DNA from 3 places in the Serratia sp. Sp408 genome. Region 3 is predicted to be linked to each of the others. Evidence: predicted binding sites of a transcription regulator. Region 3 holds the regulator's gene; each other region holds the start of a gene.

Region 1 (6,482 bases), on a different contig from region 3:
CAGGTTGCGGCTGCAGCTGCTTTACCGCATCGGCAATCAACGCCAGATATTCGCGTGTTTCCTGGGCTTTCAACAGCATGAAGCGTGGTTGAGAACGCGGGTGGCAAAATACCGTCAGCGCGTTTTCCAACCGGGGTTGAATAGCGGCAAAGGCGACGGGTGCCAACTGAGCGGCGGAATCGAATATCGCCTGATAAGGCGTAACGGCAGGCAACAAGGATTGCCATTCAAGTCGGTTATTGGTCAAAGTGTTAGATGCAATCGTCAAAAAGGGAAAGGGCGATTATACAAGAATAACGCCAGCTTGATACAAGCAGAGTGTCAGTTGCGGTCAGGGAGTTTGACATCGCGCGACGACTGTGCAAAAAACATACTAAACGGAGACGTAATTGGCGGGGAAATTTGGCGCAAAGCTGTTATGCTTATTAACGTTACGCGGTCACTGAAGAGCTCACGATGAAATATCAGCAACTGGAAAATCTAGAGAGCGGCTGGAAATGGAAGTACCTGGTGAAAAAGCACCGGGAAGGGGAAGCAATTACCCGCTACCTTGAAAACAGCGCTGCGCAGGAAGCCGTTGACGAGCTGCTGAAGCTGGAAAATGAACCGGTCAAGGTGCTGGCCTGGATCAATGCTCATATGAATCCGGCGCTGGACAATCGGATGAAGCAAACCATCCGCGCCCGGCGTAAACGTCATTTTAACGCAGAACATCAGCATACGCGTAAAAAATCTATCGATTTGGAATTTTTAGTTTGGCAGCGACTGGCGGCATTGGCTCGTCGGCGTGGCGTAACGCTGTCCGAAACCGTGGTGCAGCTGATTGAAGATGCTGAACGCAAAGAAAAATACGCCAGCCAAATGTCATTGTTGAAGCAGGATTTGAAAGCGATCCTGGGCAAGGACGAAGAATAATCACAAGATTGTGTTTGATAAATCAACCCGGCGAATGGCCGGGTTTTTTATTGCCGGTCAGACGCGTCAAAGCGAAAAAAAACCCCGCAGAGCGGGGTTTTTTATTAAGAAGCGGTAACTTAAGCCTGTGGCTGAGTTACAACGTCTTTGATACCTTTAACTTCGATTTCTACGCGACGGTTAGGCGCCAGGCATTCGATCTGTGCTTTGGTAGCACGACCGTTTTTGTAGCCACAGCTGTCGGTAACCTGGTCAGCTTCGCCCATGCCACGTGCAGAGATTTTGTCAGCAGGGATACCTTTAGATACCAGGTAATCTACTACGCTGCGAGCACGAGCTTCAGACAGTTTCTGGTTCGCTGCATCTTTACCAACTGGGTCAGTGTAGCCCAGAACAACTACGGAACCGTCTTTAGGATCCATAGAGCTCAGTTGGGTGTACAGCTGATCCAGAGCCTGCTGGCCTTCTGGTTTCAGAGAGGATTTACCGAAGTTGAACAGAACGTCAGACTTCAGAGTGAAACGCTTGGTTTCAACCACTGGAGCCGGAGCTGGTGCTGGTGCCGGAGCAACAACATCGTCCTGGCCGAAGCGGTAAGAAACGCCCAGGCTCAGCATGGTGTTGTCTGGACGCGCGCCAACGGTACCTGCGTCGCCGATGTTGCTAACGAACTGGTAATCCAGGCGAGTAGCCCAGTTTTTGGTCAGTGCGTATTCAACACCAACAGCAGCCAGCGGAGAAACGCCGGTGTCGTGGTTGCTCAGACGCTCGCCAGTACGGCCGTAGTTAGCTTTAGAGTCTGCACGCCAGATCATGCCACCCAGACGGGTGTAGATGTCCAGGTCGTCAGCAATTGGGTAGCTCAGTTTAGCTGCCAATTGAACGCCCTGCGCTTTGAAAGCACCGTTGTTCACGCTGCCTTTGTAAGGCATACGGCCAAGCCAGTCATAGCCCAGCTCGAAGCCCAGGTATTGGTTCGCTTGGTAACCCAAGAACGCACCAGCACCCAGTTGGCTTTCATGAGTAGGACCGTTGCCGATACCTTTCTCATAACCGTTGCCGTAGAAACCTACGTCGTGATACTGGGACCAGCCCAGTTTGGCACCGGTGTACCAGGTGTTATCTTTTGGGGCGGCTTGCGCTACGGTAGCGAAACCAGCCAGTGCCACTGCTAATGCGATAGCTGTCTTTTTCATTTTGCGCCTCGTTATCATCCAAATAGGCAATGAGCTTTAAAGCTAATTTTTAAGCCCTTGGTTAAATTCCTTCGCCAAGGTTTATGCCCTCGTTTGTTACTCTGCCAGTTTTTCTGGCGTTATAGAGCAACCTTGGCGATGTAAAGTCTACAACGTGGCGCGAAAGTTACAAGTGTGATGTGATAAAGCTCTAAAAAAAAACGCAGAATTGTACATATTTGCTAACATTTTCTGGTCATTTTTTAGCCATGCCTTGCTGCAAAATGCAGTGCGGAACCGCAGCCGCTCTCGTTTTGTGACTGATCTCTAGAAGGTTCCGCTGCTGAAGAAGAAAAATAATGAGAAAACTCCTAAATTCACTCAATGATACAAAGAAGAGTGAATTTTTAAGGTCGAACACTGTCCTTGGTTCGAGTTTGTGACGGGTTGAGGACGCATGATAAAGCCGTAGGCATTTCCCAACTCGGCCGCACGACGTAATTTTAGCCTATCTTCATCCGTCAGGTCGGGTAACCAACCTAAAACCACGCTGTAATTTCCCGTCAACAACGCTTTTTCCATGGCTTCGACCGTATTTAGCGGGCTGATTTGGCTCAGCTGCACCACTTTATCGATCGGCAAGCCCGACTGCTGTAGCCAGCGTTTGCTCAATTTCTGCTGTGGCGTCAGCCATAATAGCCAACGCGATTGCATGCCCAGTTGCTGCAATAAAGGCAGTAACAGTTGCGCTACTGCGGGTTGATGCTCGTTGTAAACAAGTTCACTGATAAGACCATTTTCGTTGTTCGCGCCGGAAACCGGGGCCGAGTGATTCATTGCACGCGCGCTGTGGCTGAAATGGGGTTGGTAGAGTGATTGAGTACGCATAAAGTATCCCGCCGTAGTGTTACTGTATGCATATACAGTACATGCGGTCAGTCAGAAGATCAACCCAATTTTTAGTAACACCTCGCAGATTTGCGATTATTTTTTGAGCTGGAGGCTTTTCTCATTGGCACCGTCGGGTTTAATGCGTATTTTTTCTAATTACTTGTTCCCGTTACTTTTATTCTATTGACACAGGCAATGGTTTGCCGCAAATGACCGAGGGATAACCTTATGCAAGGAACAACGAACGCCAGAGTAGCCCAGGCTAAAGCCTGTTTTTCCGCCCTGGGGAGAATAACCACCCGCTCACAGTTTGGCGGCTACGGGTTGCTGGTCGACGGCATCATGTTTGCCGTGGTCGCCGAAGGCGAAATGTATCTGCGTGCGACCAGCAGCCTCGAAAGCGTGTTCCGTGCGCGCGGCATGGCAAATATGGTGTATTCGAAGCGCGGTGCACCGATCGTCATGCGTTATTACTACGTCGACGAGGCGTTATGGCAACAGCGACAAGAACTGTTTGCCCTGGCGTGGCAGGCGATGCGTGAGGCGCGCAAAGAGGTTCAGGTAAAAAAGCAGAGCCATGAACGGTTGAAGGATTTGCCGAATATCGACGCCGCGCTGGAGCGTCTGCTCTGGCGTAGCGGGATCTGCGGCGTCTACGAGCTGCGCCTGCAAGGGGCGAAAGAAACGTTCCTCAGATTGCAGCGAGAACAACGCCGCCTGGGGCTGAAGGTGCTGTTATCACTGGCCGGCGCGCTGGCCGGCTACCATCACGCCGCCTTGCCGACAGAGCTGCGCAGCGAACTGCTGACATGGTTTAACGCTGTCATCATACCGCCGCGTCAGGACAGTCTTTGCCCGTAGCGTTACACATAAGCGTATCCATCAGTGGCTGCCGCCGATCTGCGCATTGAGCGCGGTCAGTTCCGGCAGCAGGGCAAGCACCAAGCCAATCTGTTGCAATACCAGTTGTTCTTTGCTTTCCGGCTCGGGTGTTAACTGAGTGATACGCACGGACAGCGACTCCAGCGCCTGCGTGATGCGTTTGCCATCCTGTGCTTCCTGCTGTAGCGCACCGTCGACGTAACACACCGCATCATTAAGCAGTTGCAGTACTTCGGCACTGGCGAGTCGTTCCCGGTGAGCGCCCAGCGCGGAGATATAGCTTAATAAGGTATGATTGAGGCACAGCAGCCGGAAGGCGGCTTCCTGGGTGGTTTTATCTGCTTTGGGATCGGCCGACATATTGGAGATGACCGATGCCAGCTCTGCATCGCTGTTATGGGCATCTCGCCGTGCGATCCGGTACTGCAGGCCGTTATCTTTGCCCTGGTGGTATTGCACCATAATGGCGTCCAGATAACGGCAATCGGCATTCAGCGTTTTGCTGACGATGGCCGGCAGTTGGCGGAACTGCCAGTCCGGCCAGATAAAGGTTACCGCCGCCCAGGCAATGGCACAGCCCAGTAGCGTGTCGTAGACGCGTGGCGCGGCCACTTCAAACCCTTCGCCGAGCAGATTAAAGCACAGCAATACCAGCAGGGTGATAAACATCGTTGCGTGGGCGTACTGCACGGTACGGAAGGCAAAAAACAGCACGCCGCTGATCACGATCAGAATCAGTTGCCCTTCAACCGACGGTACAAAATACAGAATCGGCAGGCCGACCAGAATCCCGGCCAGCGTACCAACGATGCGTAATGCCAGGCGGCGGCGGGTAGCATTATAGTTGGGCTGGCAGACAAACAGGCTGGTGAGCAGGATCCAGTAGCCGTGCTGCATGCCGGTCAACTGGATAAACGCATAGCCGACGCACAGCACTACAGACATGCGGATTGCATGGCGGAACAGCGCCGACTGCGGGGTCAAGTGGCGACTGATGCGCAGGCGGATGTCACTCCAACCGGTAAGACGATCGTCTGACAGGCTGTTTTCTTCCGCCTGGCCATTGGCGAGTGCCTGTTCCGATTCGATATTGGCCAATTGGGCATCAATGGCGCGCAAATTGGTCAACAGATGCGACAGTGCTTTAGTCAGTTCGCGGTTCTCCGTGACGAGCGTCAGGTGCGAGAGGGCCTCTTCAATGCGGTGAAACGCCGGTTCGAAGCGATTATTGTGCTGATATTTCTGCCGTAGCAGGATCGACTGCGCCAGTTGCTGGCAGGCACGCGCCTGCATGCTGAGCAAACGTTGGAAGCGGAACAGAATATCGCTGTGGCGAAACTGCTTGCTCAGCGCCTGATATTGCACATGGGACGAGCTGGCGCGCTCGTGAATATCTTGCGCGACGAAGTAATAGTGCAGAGTACGGCGGGTACCACGCTGGCCGCGGTCGCCTTTCAGACGGGTAAGTAGAGAAACCTTGGTTTGATTCAGGGTGCTGACCAGTGCGCTGTTGGCCATCGCCACATCCATCCACGGCAGATCGGCGTCCTGTTCGGCGTCGGGGTCGAACAGATTGGCCTTGGCATCGAGATAATTCGCCAACTGTTGATAGCAACGCGCCAGGTTTTCCTGTAACGGGCGGATCGGGAACACCAGATGACCGATCAGCGTCAGCAGGTTGTACCATAGCGCGCCGAAAATCAGCAGCATGGGTTGTTGATACCAGGCTTCATACATCGAGGCGCCGAGCATGGTGTATACCGCAATCAGCAATGCGCCAAAGGCGATGGTGGCGTAGCGTTGCCCCAGAGCGCCCAGCAGAATGAATGCGCAGGTTGAGCTGGTCAGCCCAAGGGCGAACAGCCAGGGGTGGGGAAACAACAGTTCAATTGACGCCGAGGCGACGAAAAAACACACCAAGGTAATCAGCAAGTTGCGCAGCCTGCCGGCCAGCCGATCGTCCAGGTCGGTCAAGGCGGCGGCCACCACGCCGAGCGTCAGTGGAATGGTGAGTTTTTCCATGCCCAGCCACCATGGCACAGCCGCCGTGCCGGTGAGCGCAATCAATATGCGTAGGTTATAAAGCAGATTACTGTTATAGGCATAGCGGCGTATGGCCGGTGCAAAAGCGCGCACAAAAAATCCTCGGGCGTAGAGACAATTAGCGTTGCTGGTAGTGGCGACGCGCGTTTTCGCTGCGCGCCTGCTGCGCCATTTCGACCGACACAACGCGGCGCCCGACCGGCCACAGCGCGATGGCGGCGATTTTAAAGTTGGCGATGCCAACCGGAATGCCGATAATGGAAATGCACTGCGCGATGCCTGCGGCGATATGCGACAGACACAGCCACCAGCCGAACAGGATCAGCCAAACGATATTCAGCAGTGAACCGCCGGCGGAAATCAGCGCGTTGCTTTTCTCCGGGTACAGCTCGTTCACGTGGATAGCTTCATTGCCGTAGGGCAGAAACGACAGCTTGGTGATTTCCCAGCAGGAGCGGGTGAGCGGCAGGGTGAAAATCAGTACGATGCTGACCAGGGTGGCAAACAGCCAGGCGAGGGTGGTAAAAAAGCCCCCTAACACAAAATTAAGAATATTCAGTACAGTACGCATAGTCG
Region 2 (6,482 bases), on a different contig from region 3:
CAGCAAACGCCGCTCTCAATAGTGCGCAGATTGTTGCCAGTGCCGTGTCACAGGCCTGTATCAGCTGGCGTGTGTCCGGCATTTGTTATTGGATGTTTTGCGGCCTGCACGGCTGTACGGTGCGGACCTCCGTTAAAGTCACCCACTTTATCCCTGAAGCGGTGGTCTCGACCTACAACAGCCAGGGCGGCAATCCCTGGCGTGAGATGTCGATGGTTAGCCAGGCCTCCGGCGGCCTGGAGAGCAGTATCACCGGCGCGCTGAGCGGCGTATTCGCCGGCGGGGGCAATAACGAGCTGAAAACTCCCGGGCAGCGCAAAACCAACTTGCATTTCAAATATGCCGATGCCATTGGCCACCCGGCGACGTCCATTATTGGCGGCAGCATCCCCGGGTATTCCTGCCGCAGCGCCGCCATGCCGTTTGTGCCGTATTTCCTCAGCACGCTCGACAGCCTGGCATGGCGTACCGGCATGCCCGAGTCCCTGTATCCAGAAGCCCTGGTGCCTGGCCAACGCGAGATTGGCAGCCAAGCCGGCGCCAATATGTGGGGCAACATTTATCCCCGGTCGGGATTTGTGACCCAGGTTGATGGTGACAAGGCCGGTGCCGTCGTGGCGCAGCGGGTGGCTGACATCATTACCCACTCTGGCCAGCCTCACGTTTACCAGCCATTAGTAGGCCAGCGTTCGGAAGGGTACTGGCCGCCGGGCGACGTTCAGGAGAATACCGGTACCCGCAACCACAAATGGCAGCGCCTTTCGCCGCAGTTGAGCCAGTCCTGCGCCGTCTTCCCCGACGGCGACCATCCGCCCGCAGCGGATGCCAATGCCGCCTTTGCTCTGTGGCAACCTTACAGCTGCTGCCAGCGCCGTGGGCAGCGTTTCCTCTACAGCACGGATTTCTGAGGTCTTAATGATGAATAACACGATGAATAAATGTTCCCGGGGACGGTGCAGCCTGCTGTCACTGTTGATTGCCGGCAGCCTGGCGCTGGCAGGCACGATGAGTGCGCATGCCGATGACAATGACGACAACGGTGCGCTGTTTGGCATCTCACTGCCGCAGGTCAATGACAGCAATATCGGTTACGGGAAGAGCGCCAACGGCGCGGTGTCCGACAAGCTGTTTTATTCCCTGGGTGGCGGTTCGGTGATTTCGCAGCCGGCGACGCGCAGCAACATGCAGCGGTTGGGCATGAACCTGGGCTGGAGCTCGGATTTGATGTGCGGCAACTTCGACCTGAAAACGACGATCGGCAACCAACTCAACGGCGTTACCGACGGGTTCAAGAACCTGATGGGTGATGTTATCCAGGGTGCCACCGGTGCGGTGGCCAGCCTGCCGGCCATGGCCATCCAGCGCGCCAACCCGGGTCTGTATGAAATGCTGACCAACGGGGTGCTGCAGGGCGGCGTCGCGTTCGACAAGGCGCAGCTCAACTGCCAGAACCTCTCCAAACGCATGATGGACATGGCCGATACCGGCGCCTGGAGCCAGGCGGCCGCAATGGAAGAGGCCAAGAGCCTGGTCAACAGCAGTGGTGGCGATGCCGTCCGCTCGATGAATGCGACGGAGAAGGTGACCGGTCAGTCCGGGCAGACCTGGATTGGCGGGCAGAAACGCGGCGGCTCTGGTCAGCCGGCCATCAAGCCGACCCATGACCTGGCGGCTGCCGGCTACAACATGATGAATGCGCTGCCCGTAACCAGTACCTCCGGTGTGTCCGGCAGCAGCTGCACCGGCGGTGCCTGCGCCAAATATGCCAGCAGCGAGGAGGCCGCGGCCGCAGTGGTGAAAGTGGTGGGCGACACGTCATTACGCACCTGTAAGGACGCGTCGCAATGCACCAGTGGCGAGGGCGATGAGCAGCCGGGCAGCACCGTGGCCGGCACCGGCTTTGCCCCGATGCTGGAAGAGGCGACGAAGGCCAATAATGAGCAGTTGGCCAAGTTGGTGAACGGTGCCGAAAAGCCCACCACCGCGAACCTGGCCAAACTAAAAACCGGCAGCCTGGCGGTGACGGCCGGTGTGGTGCGCGCGCTGCAGCGCGACCCGGATAATGCGGCTCTGGTCGGGCGTCTCGCCAGCGAGCTGGCGATGGCCGATACCATCGAGACGGCCTTCCTGATGCGCCGCATGATCACCACCGGCATGTCCGAGCCGAACGCGGCCGCACAGAAGGTGGCGATGCAAGACGGCGACCGCCGCATCGAAGCGCTGGACCGCGAAATCACGGCGCTGAAAAACGAGATGGAGATGAAACGTGAAATCTCCCGCAATGCGGTGCTGACCATTATCGATCGCGAGAACAACCGTGCCGAAACCAACCCGCAGCGTCAGTCTGCAGACAGCCCGGATACCAAGTTTAATCAGCTGGCCGTGCCGGAAACAGACCAGTGAGTGTGGAGACATTTATGACGAAATCAGAGAACAAAGACCTGCTGCCCCGTCGGGGCGGCAGGTTTGCCCGGGGAGTCAAACGTTTCCTGCAGCTGTTTGCCATGCTTGTGGTCGCCATGGTCATGGCGCTGGGGCTCGCGCACTGGGGCGTTACTCACCCCGGTGAAACCGCAGCGCTACGTAGCTGGGTGCATAGCACCCGTTACGGCTGGCTGTTCTGGCGTCTGGCGCTTTATGCGGCGCTGGCCTGGGCATTCTGGAAAATCTGGCATGCACCCGGGGTTAAACCGGAACATCGTCAGCCCCTCAAGCGTATGGTCATCGCTTGCGCGCTGTTTGCCCTGGCGTGTGAATACTCCATCTTTGGTGGAGGGCTGACGCTATGATGACCAAAAGTTACCTGGAGTATTTCCTGACGCTGCTCGGCTGGATCGTGAACAACGGCCTGTGGGAGCTGCTGATCAGTACGGGGTTATTCGTGCTGCCGCTGCTGTTCAAGGTTGTTGGGATCTGGTTGAAGGTCCGGGAAGAGGGGGAGGATGAAGGTAACAAGGGGATGCTGTCCCTGCCGCGCATCGAGAACCTGCTCTATGGTGCATTTTTCGTGATGCTTGCCTGTTGCCTGCCGCTGATGAATGTCAGCCTGGACACCATCAAGTATGACAGCAGCCGGTCGAGCACCTGCGGCACCTGGACACCGAAGAAACCGGATGAGACGGGGTATGCGAATATCATGTCGAGCATGAACGGTCAGACGGCGAAGGTGCCGGTGTGGTGGCTGGTCGTGCATAAATTGTCGAAGGGGTTCACCGCGGTGGCTGTAGCTAACATTCCGTGTCGGCCAGATCTGCGACAAGTCCGTTTTGAGGTTCAGCACAGCCGGGTCAATAACCCGGCGCTGGCGAAGGAGCTGCAGGACTTCACCAATGACTGCTATGCGCTGGCATTGTACACCTGGCAGAACCGTGACCAGGGGCAGACGACGGACAAGGCGACGCTGCGTGATATCGAGTGGCTGGGGTCGAAAACCTTCCTGAACGGCGGGTACTACAACAACCTGCAGTCGAAAACGCCGCGCGCCAGTTTCCCGTGGAACGAATCACGGGACAGTGGCCGGGCTAACACTGGGCGAGGTGGTTATCCGACATGCAGCGAGTGGTGGTCGGCGGCAGACACCGGCCTGGAAGATCGGGTGGTGAAGCAGGTCGATCCGGGCGTGATGTTGCGGATGTCTGCAGCGCTTAAAATGATGGGACAGGCAGACGCGGACTACAAAGAAGCCGTGGTACGTCGTCTGGTCAGTCCGGATAACCTGACAGTCTCTCAGGGAGGACGAGCCTATGCCGGCTATGGCGGCAACGCTGATTTCACCATGGACAACTCGGTTAACCGTGTCGCATCAACCGGTGGAACCGCGCTGGGAAGCCTGGCGGCATTCCCTGCCTTTGATGCGATGCGCCAGGCGCTGCCGATGGTGCAGGCCGTCCTGCTGATGGCGGTGTATATCATGATCCCGCTTATCCTTGTCTTTGCGACGTATGAGTTTAAGGCGGTGATCACCGTGACGTTCGTGGTGTTCGCACTGAACTTCCTGACGTTCTGGTGGGAATTGGCGCGCTGGCTGGACAGCTGGTTGCTGGAAGCTCTTTACGGTTCGGATACGCACAGCCGATGGAACGTGGCCGGTTTCCAGAACAGCTCTGATGATCTGATCATGAACATCGTTATGGGGGCTATGTTCATCGTCTTGCCTACATTATGGGTTTCCGCTTTAGGTTGGGCCGGAATTCGAGCTGGAGCCTTGTCAGAAATGCTTTCAGGGGGAGCCAAGCAAGCACAAAACAGTGGTGGAAAGGCGGTAGACGTCGCTACTAATGCTGTATTGCAAGGGGGCAAGAAATAGAATGAGAACGGGGGGCTTTCAGTCCCCCTTGACTGGTTTAATCGTCATCTCTGAATCCTCCCATATAATGCCCATAACCTTCAGGGCCATTTCTGTAGCCATCGTGCAAGTTGCTTTCATCATCAGATGTAGATTCAGTTAATTGAGCATTGCTTAGATCCGCATTTTGGAGGATAAAAGCGATTGCCCATATGAAGAGTAAACTGCCAGCAATGGCCAGTCCCCCTAGTAATGCTGCGGTAAGGGAACCGAAAAGTGCAATAGCTATAGGTATATGACCAGCCCAACCTGGTAACTTATAGCTACGTGCTTTAGACACGCAAACGTTATCCCACTGAAGAATGGTACCTTTAATTCGCTTCCACAGGTTTGCCATGCGAACCCCACGCTGATAGGCGTGGTGCTGTGTTGTATTGTTCATCATCACTCCTTAACCAGGTGATAGCCTAACCTCATCCTAGCTTAAATAACATTCAATTGCTATTTGCCTGGTTCCTCTGATGGTAAGCGACCAAGCCTGTCTTTTTGAGCACGATGATGCGCCAGACGTTCTTTGAAATAAGCCCTCAGATGTTCAGGCTGCTCAGCTTCGACCAGCTCGGCGATCACCGGCATATTGTAGCGTTCCTTGAAGGCAACGCCGCCGGCAGCCAGGTCGACGTTCACCTTATCCATATCCTCTTTGGACAAGTTGGCCAGGTAGTATGAGTGGGTCATCGTCAGGTCTCCTTTTTCTCATTGTAACTCATCGCGTTGCTGCTCTTGCCTGATTTCTCCCTTGTCATAGCAAAATTCTTATCATTATACTGTATGTATGTACAGTTTATTTATAGAGGTGAGCTATGTATCTGATGGCTTATAACCCTCCTGAAATGAAAGAAGATTCGCAGGGGAAGAGGACCGGTGTCCCGATTTTTTGTGACGGGGTATCGTGCGGCTTCCCGTCGCCGGCGCAGGACTATATCGAAAAGCGCCTGTCACTGGATGACTTCTGCATTCGGTATCCGGAGAGCACATACCTGGTACGTGCTGAGGGTAATTCGATGCAGAACGCCGGCATTCGTGATGGAGATCTTTTGGTTGTCGAGTGCATTCGCCAGGCGCGCCACGGTGACATTGTTATTGCGGCCGTTGACGGTGAGTTCACCTGTAAACGACTCCAGTTGCTGCCGGCCAACCCGGAAAATTCACCGATCCCCCTGACGGAGGATGTCGACACCGTAGTGTTTGGCGTTGTACGCCATCTCGTCCACAGCTTTAAATCACGGGATTCCTAACCATGTTTGCCCTGGTTGATGTCAACAGCTTCTATGCATCCTGCGAGACCGTATTTCGGCCGGATCTAAGGGGGAAACCAGTCGTGGTTTTGTCCAACAATGATGGCTGTATTATTGCGAGATCGGCTGCCGCCAAACGGCTCGGATACAAAATGGGGGATCCCTGGTTCAAGGTGGCCAGGGAGGCCGAGCGCAGAGGCGTAGTGGCCTTTTCCAGCAATTATAGTTTGTATTCTGACATGTCTGACAGAGTCATGACTATTTTGCAGCAACTGACCCCTTGCGTCGAAATATACAGTATTGATGAGGCATTCTGTGATCTCACTGGGATGAGAAGGCTAACCGCGCTGGATGAGTTCGGCCAGCAGCTGCGTGAGCAGATACGGCGCCGCACGCATCTGACTATGGGAGTTGGGATAGGCCCGACGAAGACGCTGGCCAAGCTGGCCCAGTACGCCAGTAAACGTTGGCCAGCGACAAAGGGGGTCGTTGACTTGAGTTGCCGGCAGCGTCAGGAAAAGCTGATGGCCCTGGTGCCGGTAGAGGAGGTCTGGGGGATCGGCAGACAGTTGGCCAAAAAGCTGCAGTTGATGGGGATCGACACTGCGCTGAAACTTTCCAGGCTCTCGCCGGCATTCGCACGCAAACAGTTTTCCGTAGTGGTCGAAAGGACCGTTCGGGAGCTGAACGGAATATCGTGTCTGGGCTTGGAGGAGTTTGCGGCGCCTAAAGAACAGATCATTTGTTCCCGTTCTTTTGGTGAAAAACCAACGGATGAGGACAGCGTGCACCAGGCAATTTGCGCTCATGCTGAGCGTGCAGCTGAAAAGCTACGGGCAGAGCACCAGTATTGCAAAAGGATCGGTGTTTTTGTCAGTACCAGCCCATTTGCTGAAAAT
Region 3 (6,482 bases):
TGTTATAGATCTCACCGCGCAGCAACTTTTCTCTTTCGGTCATCGCGTGTTCCTTTAGCCAAGGTGTTGTCAGGCGTTATAACGCCACGTGCGGGCAATGCCCAGACGAAAACGCCACGGCGTTGATCTCAGCGCCAGCACGCCGCAGAAGTTGTGAGTCGATTCACGTTTTGCCAATCCGCAGGCGTGAATGTGCCGCTGCCGGCGTGATTAACGGGAGAAAATGGCTCAACTCTCGGCGAATTGGCCGATACATGTTAAAATCGCCTTTTTTACGTACCGGGAATATTTGCCATGAACCCAACCAACCAGGAAAAGCTGCTCGCGCAGGCAGAACAACTCTGTCAGCAACGCAATGTGCGCCTGACGCCGCAACGGCTGGAAGTGTTACGCCTGATGGCTCAACAGCCCGGTGCGATCAGCGCCTATGATCTGCTCGATTTATTGCGCGTCGCCGAACCGCAGGCCAAGCCGCCAACGGTCTACCGCGCACTGGACTTTCTGCTGGAACAAGGCTTTATTCACCGCGTTGAATCGGCTAACAGCTACGTGCTGTGCCATCATTTTGAGCAGCCAATGCACACCTCCGCGCTTTTCATCTGCGATCGTTGCGGGCAGGTAACCGAGCGCACCACCGCTGGGGTAGAGGAAACATTGCAAAAATTGGCAAAAGAGTCCGGTTTTGCCCTGCGCCACAGCGTGGTGGAAGCCCATGGACTGTGCTCAGGCTGTGTTGAAGTAGAGTCTTGCGACAGTAAGCACGATTGCAATCATGACCACAGCATCGTGATTAAAAAGAAATAGTCAGGCAGGTACGTCCCTGTACCTATGGGCCAAGACGTCTAGGGGGGAACGCTGGCCCAAGGGGTGTCAAAGCGCCGCGTTCAACCGCGGGCGGATCGGATTACCAGCGATACTTGTTCTGATCTTCCCAGGCTTTGACCTCTTCTTCGGCCGCCGCCCTCTGATAGCCGTAACGTTCCTGTATTTTACCGACAAGCTGTTCACGTTTCCCTTCAATGACCGTCAGATCGTCATCGGTCAGCTTGCCCCACTGTTCCTTCACTTTACCTTTAAACTGCTTCCAGTTACCGTCGGCTTGATCTGTGTTCATAATCTCTCCGTTACCTGTGGTTAGTCAGTTTTAGATAAATCGGGCTGGCGCCAACTGATTAAAATTTATGGCCATTTAACGCTATCTCAGCAATATAAAATCACCGTATAACTCGCCAGCCACGTGACTAATTATAGTCACCGACAACCAAACGACGGAAAATACCAGTTCAAAAAACCATTAACAAACCAAATTACAGATAAAAAATCGACAAAACAGTAACTAAACGCCGCTCCAGCATCAAGGTGGAATGTAACCAGATATAAACAAAAAGCAAAAAATACAGCAAAGAAACTAATGAATAGCCAAAGTCAGTGGCTACCGGCGTGGGCAAACCAGGTGCCATTCACGCTGTGCCGGTGCCAAACCCAGCCTAATGCCAGGCCACGCAGGCCGAGAAACACCGCCAAGGCCAGCCACAAACCGTGGTTACCCAACCATGGCAGGGTGAACAGCGTCAGGCCATACCCGGCGGCGGCGACCGCCATACTATTACGCATCTCCGCGCCGCGCGTGGCGCCGATAAACATACCATCCAGCAAATAACACCACACGCCCGCCAGCGGCAATAGCACCTGCCACGGCAGATAGAGGTTGGCCAGGGCGCGCAGCTCCGGCAACGACGTCAGCGCAGCAACGATGTGCTGGCCGGCGACGGCATAAATCAGCGCGAAGCCCAGCGCCACCATACATGCCTGCCGACATGCCGCACGCCAGATGCGTCGCAGCTGTCGATCGTCCCTTGCTCCATAAGCATGGCCGGAATGCGCCTCAACGGCATAGGCAAAACCGTCCAGCGCATAGGCGGTAAAGGTCAGCAGGTTCATCAGTACCGCGTTTACCGCCACCACCTCGCTGCCGAGACGTGCGCCAAAGATGGTCAACGAGGCAAAGCACAGCTGCAGCAATAGCGATCGCAGCATGATGTCGCGGTTGAGCGCCAGCAGGCGACGCAGATTGCCACGCCAGGCGTGGCGCAGCATTGCCGGTGTAATACCACGCAGGCGCATCACCCGCCAACTGAGCCACACCCCCAGTAGCAGCGTGGCATATTCGGCAATGGCGGTGGCGGTGGCTGCGCCCTGCACGTTCCAGCCCAGCCCCATCACCAACCAGATATCCAGTACGATATTCAGCAGGTTGCCGACGATCAGCAGGATCACCGGCGCGCGCACGTACTGCACGCCCAGCAGCCAGCCCAGTAATACCAGGTTTGCCAAGGCGGCCGGCGCGCTCAGCCAGCGGATTTCCAGGAACAGCCGGGCCTGCGCCAACACCTCGGCGTCGCCACCGACGATGCTCAACGCCAGGTCGATCAACGGATGACGCAGCAGCACAATGGCCAAACCAGCCAGTAGCGCCAGCATCAGCGGTTGCATGAAGGCGCGCGCCAGTGCCAGGGGATTTTGCGCCCCCAGCGCCTGCGCGGCCAGCCCGGTGGTACTCATGCGCAGGAACAGTAACAGCATGAACAGGAAGCTGGTTGCCATCGAACCGATCGCCACGCCCCCCAGATAGTTCGGGCTGTCGAGATGACCAATCACCGCCGTATCCACCAACCCCAGCAGCGGTACGGTGATATTGGAAAAGATCATCGGCAGCGCCAGACGCCACAGGGCTTTGTCGGTATCGCTGGTGAAAGTGGCAAGCAGGCGCATAGTAACATGTTCCCGTAGGTACCCACGCTCTGGCAAGGGGAGCGATTTACCGGCTACGCCTTGAAAGCTCTTGGGTATGGTGATGTTTTGACGATGGCATCGCCCCAGAACGGGCTGAGGCGATTAGGTTCGGGGGACTGCGAGTTAGATCCAATCACCGTTGCGAATGACGCCGACGGCCAGGCCTTCAATGGTGAAGTTCTGCTGACGAAGATCGACCACAATCGGTTGAAACTCACTGTTTTCCGGTAATAACTCTACCACATTACCGTGTTTTTTCAGGCGTTTGACGGTGACTTCGTCTTCAATGCGCGCCACCACCACCTGGCCGTTACGCACGTCCTGGGTTTTATGCACCGCCAGCAAGTCGCCGTCGAGAATGCCGATATCGCGCATCGACATGCCGTTGACCCGCAGCAGGAAGTCTGCGTTTGGCTTGAAGAGCGAAGGATCGACCTTGTAGTGCCCTTCGATATGCTGCTGCGCCAGCAGTGGCTCACCGGCGGCCACCCGGCCAATCAGCGGCAGGCCGTCTTCATCTTCCATCAGCAGACGAATGCCGCGCGAGGCGCCGGAGACGATTTCGATGACGCCTTTGCGCGCCAGGGCCTTGAGGTGTTCTTCAGCGGCATTAGGCGAGCGGAACCCCAGACGCAGCGCGATCTCGGCACGCGTTGGCGGCATGCCCGTCTGCGAAATATGATCGCGAATCAGGTCGTAGACCTCTTGCTGTCTGGTAGTTAATGCTTTCATTCCGCCCCCTGTTTGTTTATACAGTCTTGCTGTGAGTATATACAGGTGAACGTGGATTGGGAACTGGAGAATGAATAAAAATCAGGGATTAGCGAGGTGCTGCGCAACATCGATTGCCTGCCGCTCAAACCAGGTATTGCCACAGTACGCTGACCCAGACAAACAGCGCCAGTGCAATCGCCAGCGACACCGCCGCCGAGCCCATGTCCTTGGCGCGGCCGGAAAGCTCGTGGTGTTCAGTGCCGATGCGATCGACGATCGCCTCAATCGCACTGTTGAGCATTTCGACAATCATCACCAGTACCACCGAACCGATCAATAAAATGCGCGCTATCGCACCCACATCCAGCCAAATCGCCAGTATGATGGCCAGCACGGTCGCCACCAGTTCCTGGCGAAACGCGGCTTCATGCTGCCAGGCGGCGGTCAATCCCTTATAGGAATATCCGAAAGCTTTGATGACGCGAGTCAAACCGGTTGCTTGATTTGCCATGTTGCGGTGTGCCTTTTATAAGTGATAAGTCATAATCTTAACGGCTCTGGTTTTTTTAACACCACAGATCTGCTACCCGGTTTCTGGTATGCTTGCGGCGCATTGCTAACAAGAGGCTTCACGTTGTTATGTCAGGTTGGCGTAAAATTTATTATAAATTATTGAATTTACCACTAAAACTGTTGGTAAGAAGTAAGGTTATCCCTTCAGATCCGGTCACGGAGTTAGGGTTGGATCCCTCACGGCCGATTTTGTATGTTTTACCTTATAATTCCAAGGCGGATTTACTGACGCTGCGCACCCAGTGCCTGGCGCAGGATCTGCCCGATCCGCTCACTCCGTTGGAGATCGACGGCGCCGTACTGCCGAGCTACGTGTTTATCCACGATGGCCCGCGCGTATTCCGCTACTACACGCCGAAAGAAGAGTCGGTAAAACTGTTCCACGATTATCTCGACCTGCACCGCAATAACCCGGATCTCGATATTCAGATGCTGCCGGTTTCGGTGATGTTTGGCCGTTCGCCGGGGCGCGAAAGCCACGGTACGCCGCATCTGCGTCTACTGAACGGTGTGCAGAAGTTCTTTGCCGTACTGTGGCTGGGACGTGACAGTTTTGTGCGTTTCTCCAATACGGTGTCTCTGCGCCGCATGGCGACCGAGCACGGTACCGACAAGATTATCGCGCAAAAGCTGGCGCGCGTGGCGCGCATGCACTTTTCACGGCAGCGTCTGGCGGCAGTCGGGCCTAGCCTGCCTGCACGTCAGGATCTGTTCAACAAGCTGCTGGCGTCCAAAGCGATTGAAAAAGCGGTAGAAGACGAAGCACGCAACAAAAAGATTTCGCACGAGAAGGCCCAGCAGAACGCCATTGCGCTGATGGAAGAGATCGCGGCAGACTTCTCTTACGAAACGGTGCGCCTGTCGGATCGCGTGCTGAGCTGGACCTGGAACCGCTTGTATCAGGGCCTCAACGTCACCAACGCCGAACGCGTGCGCCAGCTGGCGCAGGACGGGCATGAAATCGTCTATGTGCCATGCCACCGCAGCCATATGGATTACCTGCTGCTGTCTTACGTGCTGTACCACCAGGGGCTGGTACCGCCGCACATTGCCGCCGGTATCAATCTTAACTTCTGGCCGGCCGGGCCGATCTTCCGCCGTCTGGGCGCGTTCTTTATTCGCCGCACCTTCAAGGGCAACAAGCTCTACTCGACGGTGTTTCGCGAGTACCTCGGCGAACTGTTCACCCGCGGCTACTCGGTGGAATACTTCGTTGAAGGCGGTCGTTCGCGTACCGGACGCCTGCTGGAACCCAAAACCGGCACCCTGTCGATGACCATCCAGGCGATGCTGCGCGGCGGCACCCGCCCGATTACCCTGGTGCCGATCTACATCGGTTACGAACACGTGATGGAAGTCGGTACCTACGCCAAAGAACTACGTGGTGCCACCAAAGAAAAAGAAAGCCTGCTGCAGATGCTGCGCGGTCTGCGTAAACTGCGCAACCTCGGCCAGGGTTACGTCAACTTTGGCGATCCATTGCCGTTGACCTCGTACCTCAATCAGCACGTGCCGCAGTGGCGGGAGTCGATCGACCCGATCGAAGCACAGCGTCCAAGCTGGCTGACACCAACGGTCAACGATCTGGCTGGCAAGATCATGGTACGTATCAACAATGCCGCCGCCGCCAACGCCATGAATCTGTGCTCCACTGCACTGCTGGCTTCACGCCAGCGTTCGCTGACACGCGAGCAGTTGATTGAGCAACTGGAGTGCTACCTGCAGCTGATGCGCAACGTGCCTTACGCCAGTGATGTCACCGTGCCGCAGCAGTCGGCAGAGGCGTTGCTGGATCACGCGCTCAACATGAACAAGTTCGAGGTAGAGAAGGACAACATCGGCGATATCATCATTCTGCCACGCGAGCAGGCGGTGTTGATGACCTATTACCGCAACAATATCCATCATTTGCTGGTATTGCCGTCGCTGATCGCCTCTATCGTGATGCACCATCGCCGCGTCTCGCGCAGCGAACTGTTACGCCAAATCAGCCTGATTTATCCGATGCTGAAAGCTGAACTGTTCCTGCATTACGATACCGACCAATTGCCGGCGGTGTTGAATACGTTGGTCGACGAACTGGCTCGCCAGCGGTTGATCTGCGACCAGGGCGAGGAGCTGGTGCTCAACTCGGCACGCATTCGTCCGCTGCAATTGCTGGCAGCCGGCGTGCGTGAAACGCTGCAACGCTACGCCATCACGCTGTCGATCCTGAGCGCCAACCCGAGCATCAACCGTGGCGCGCTGGAGAAAGAGAGCCGTATCATGGCGCAGCGTCTGTCGGTACTGCACGGCATCAACGCCCCGGAGTTCTTCGACAAGGCGGTATTTTCCACCCTGGTGGCCACGCTACGCGCCGAAGGCTATATCAATGATATTGGCGATGCGATCCGTGAGCACAC

Evidence for each region. Region 3 encodes LexA, which represses DNA repair genes until DNA is damaged. Its sites were predicted from a motif close to TNCTGTATGTACATACAGNA; they were not measured.
Region 1: the regulator LexA is predicted to act here: its motif matches at 2,999-3,018, upstream of sulA (SOS-induced cell division inhibitor SulA).
Region 2: the regulator LexA is predicted to act here: its motif matches at 5,111-5,130, upstream of umuD (translesion error-prone DNA polymerase V autoproteolytic subunit).

Annotation. Positions count from the first base shown of each region.
Region 1 is NZ_JBXUFT010000001.1:849,438-855,919, forward strand. It holds gene AC2AXP_RS04005 (AAA family ATPase) at 1-247, opposite strand, end outside; gene matP (macrodomain Ter protein MatP) at 457-915, shown strand; gene ompA (porin OmpA) at 1,035-2,111, opposite strand; gene sulA (SOS-induced cell division inhibitor SulA) at 2,472-2,978, opposite strand; gene AC2AXP_RS04025 (TfoX/Sxy family DNA transformation protein) at 3,210-3,842, shown strand; gene yccS (YccS family putative transporter) at 3,864-5,999, opposite strand; gene AC2AXP_RS04035 (YccF domain-containing protein) at 6,025-6,477, opposite strand.
Region 2 is NZ_JBXUFT010000012.1:17,874-24,355, forward strand. It holds gene AC2AXP_RS22090 (TIGR03756 family integrating conjugative element protein) at 1-908, shown strand, start outside; gene AC2AXP_RS22095 (integrating conjugative element protein) at 919-2,403, shown strand; gene AC2AXP_RS22100 (hypothetical protein) at 2,418-2,789, shown strand; gene AC2AXP_RS22105 (conjugal transfer protein TraG N-terminal domain-containing protein) at 2,786-4,306, shown strand; gene AC2AXP_RS22110 (DUF3742 family protein) at 4,344-4,730, opposite strand; gene AC2AXP_RS22115 (DNA polymerase III subunit theta) at 4,787-5,023, opposite strand; gene umuD (translesion error-prone DNA polymerase V autoproteolytic subunit) at 5,158-5,583, shown strand; partial or broken gene umuC (translesion error-prone DNA polymerase V subunit UmuC) at 5,586-6,482, shown strand, end outside.
Region 3 is NZ_JBXUFT010000002.1:306,563-313,044, forward strand. It holds gene AC2AXP_RS12230 (sugar O-acetyltransferase) at 1-43, opposite strand, end outside; gene zur (zinc uptake transcriptional repressor Zur) at 295-804, shown strand; gene AC2AXP_RS12240 (CsbD family protein) at 905-1,114, opposite strand; gene dinF (MATE family efflux transporter DinF) at 1,426-2,772, opposite strand; gene lexA (transcriptional repressor LexA) at 2,917-3,525, opposite strand; gene AC2AXP_RS12255 (diacylglycerol kinase) at 3,650-4,018, opposite strand; gene plsB (glycerol-3-phosphate 1-O-acyltransferase PlsB) at 4,147-6,482, shown strand, end outside.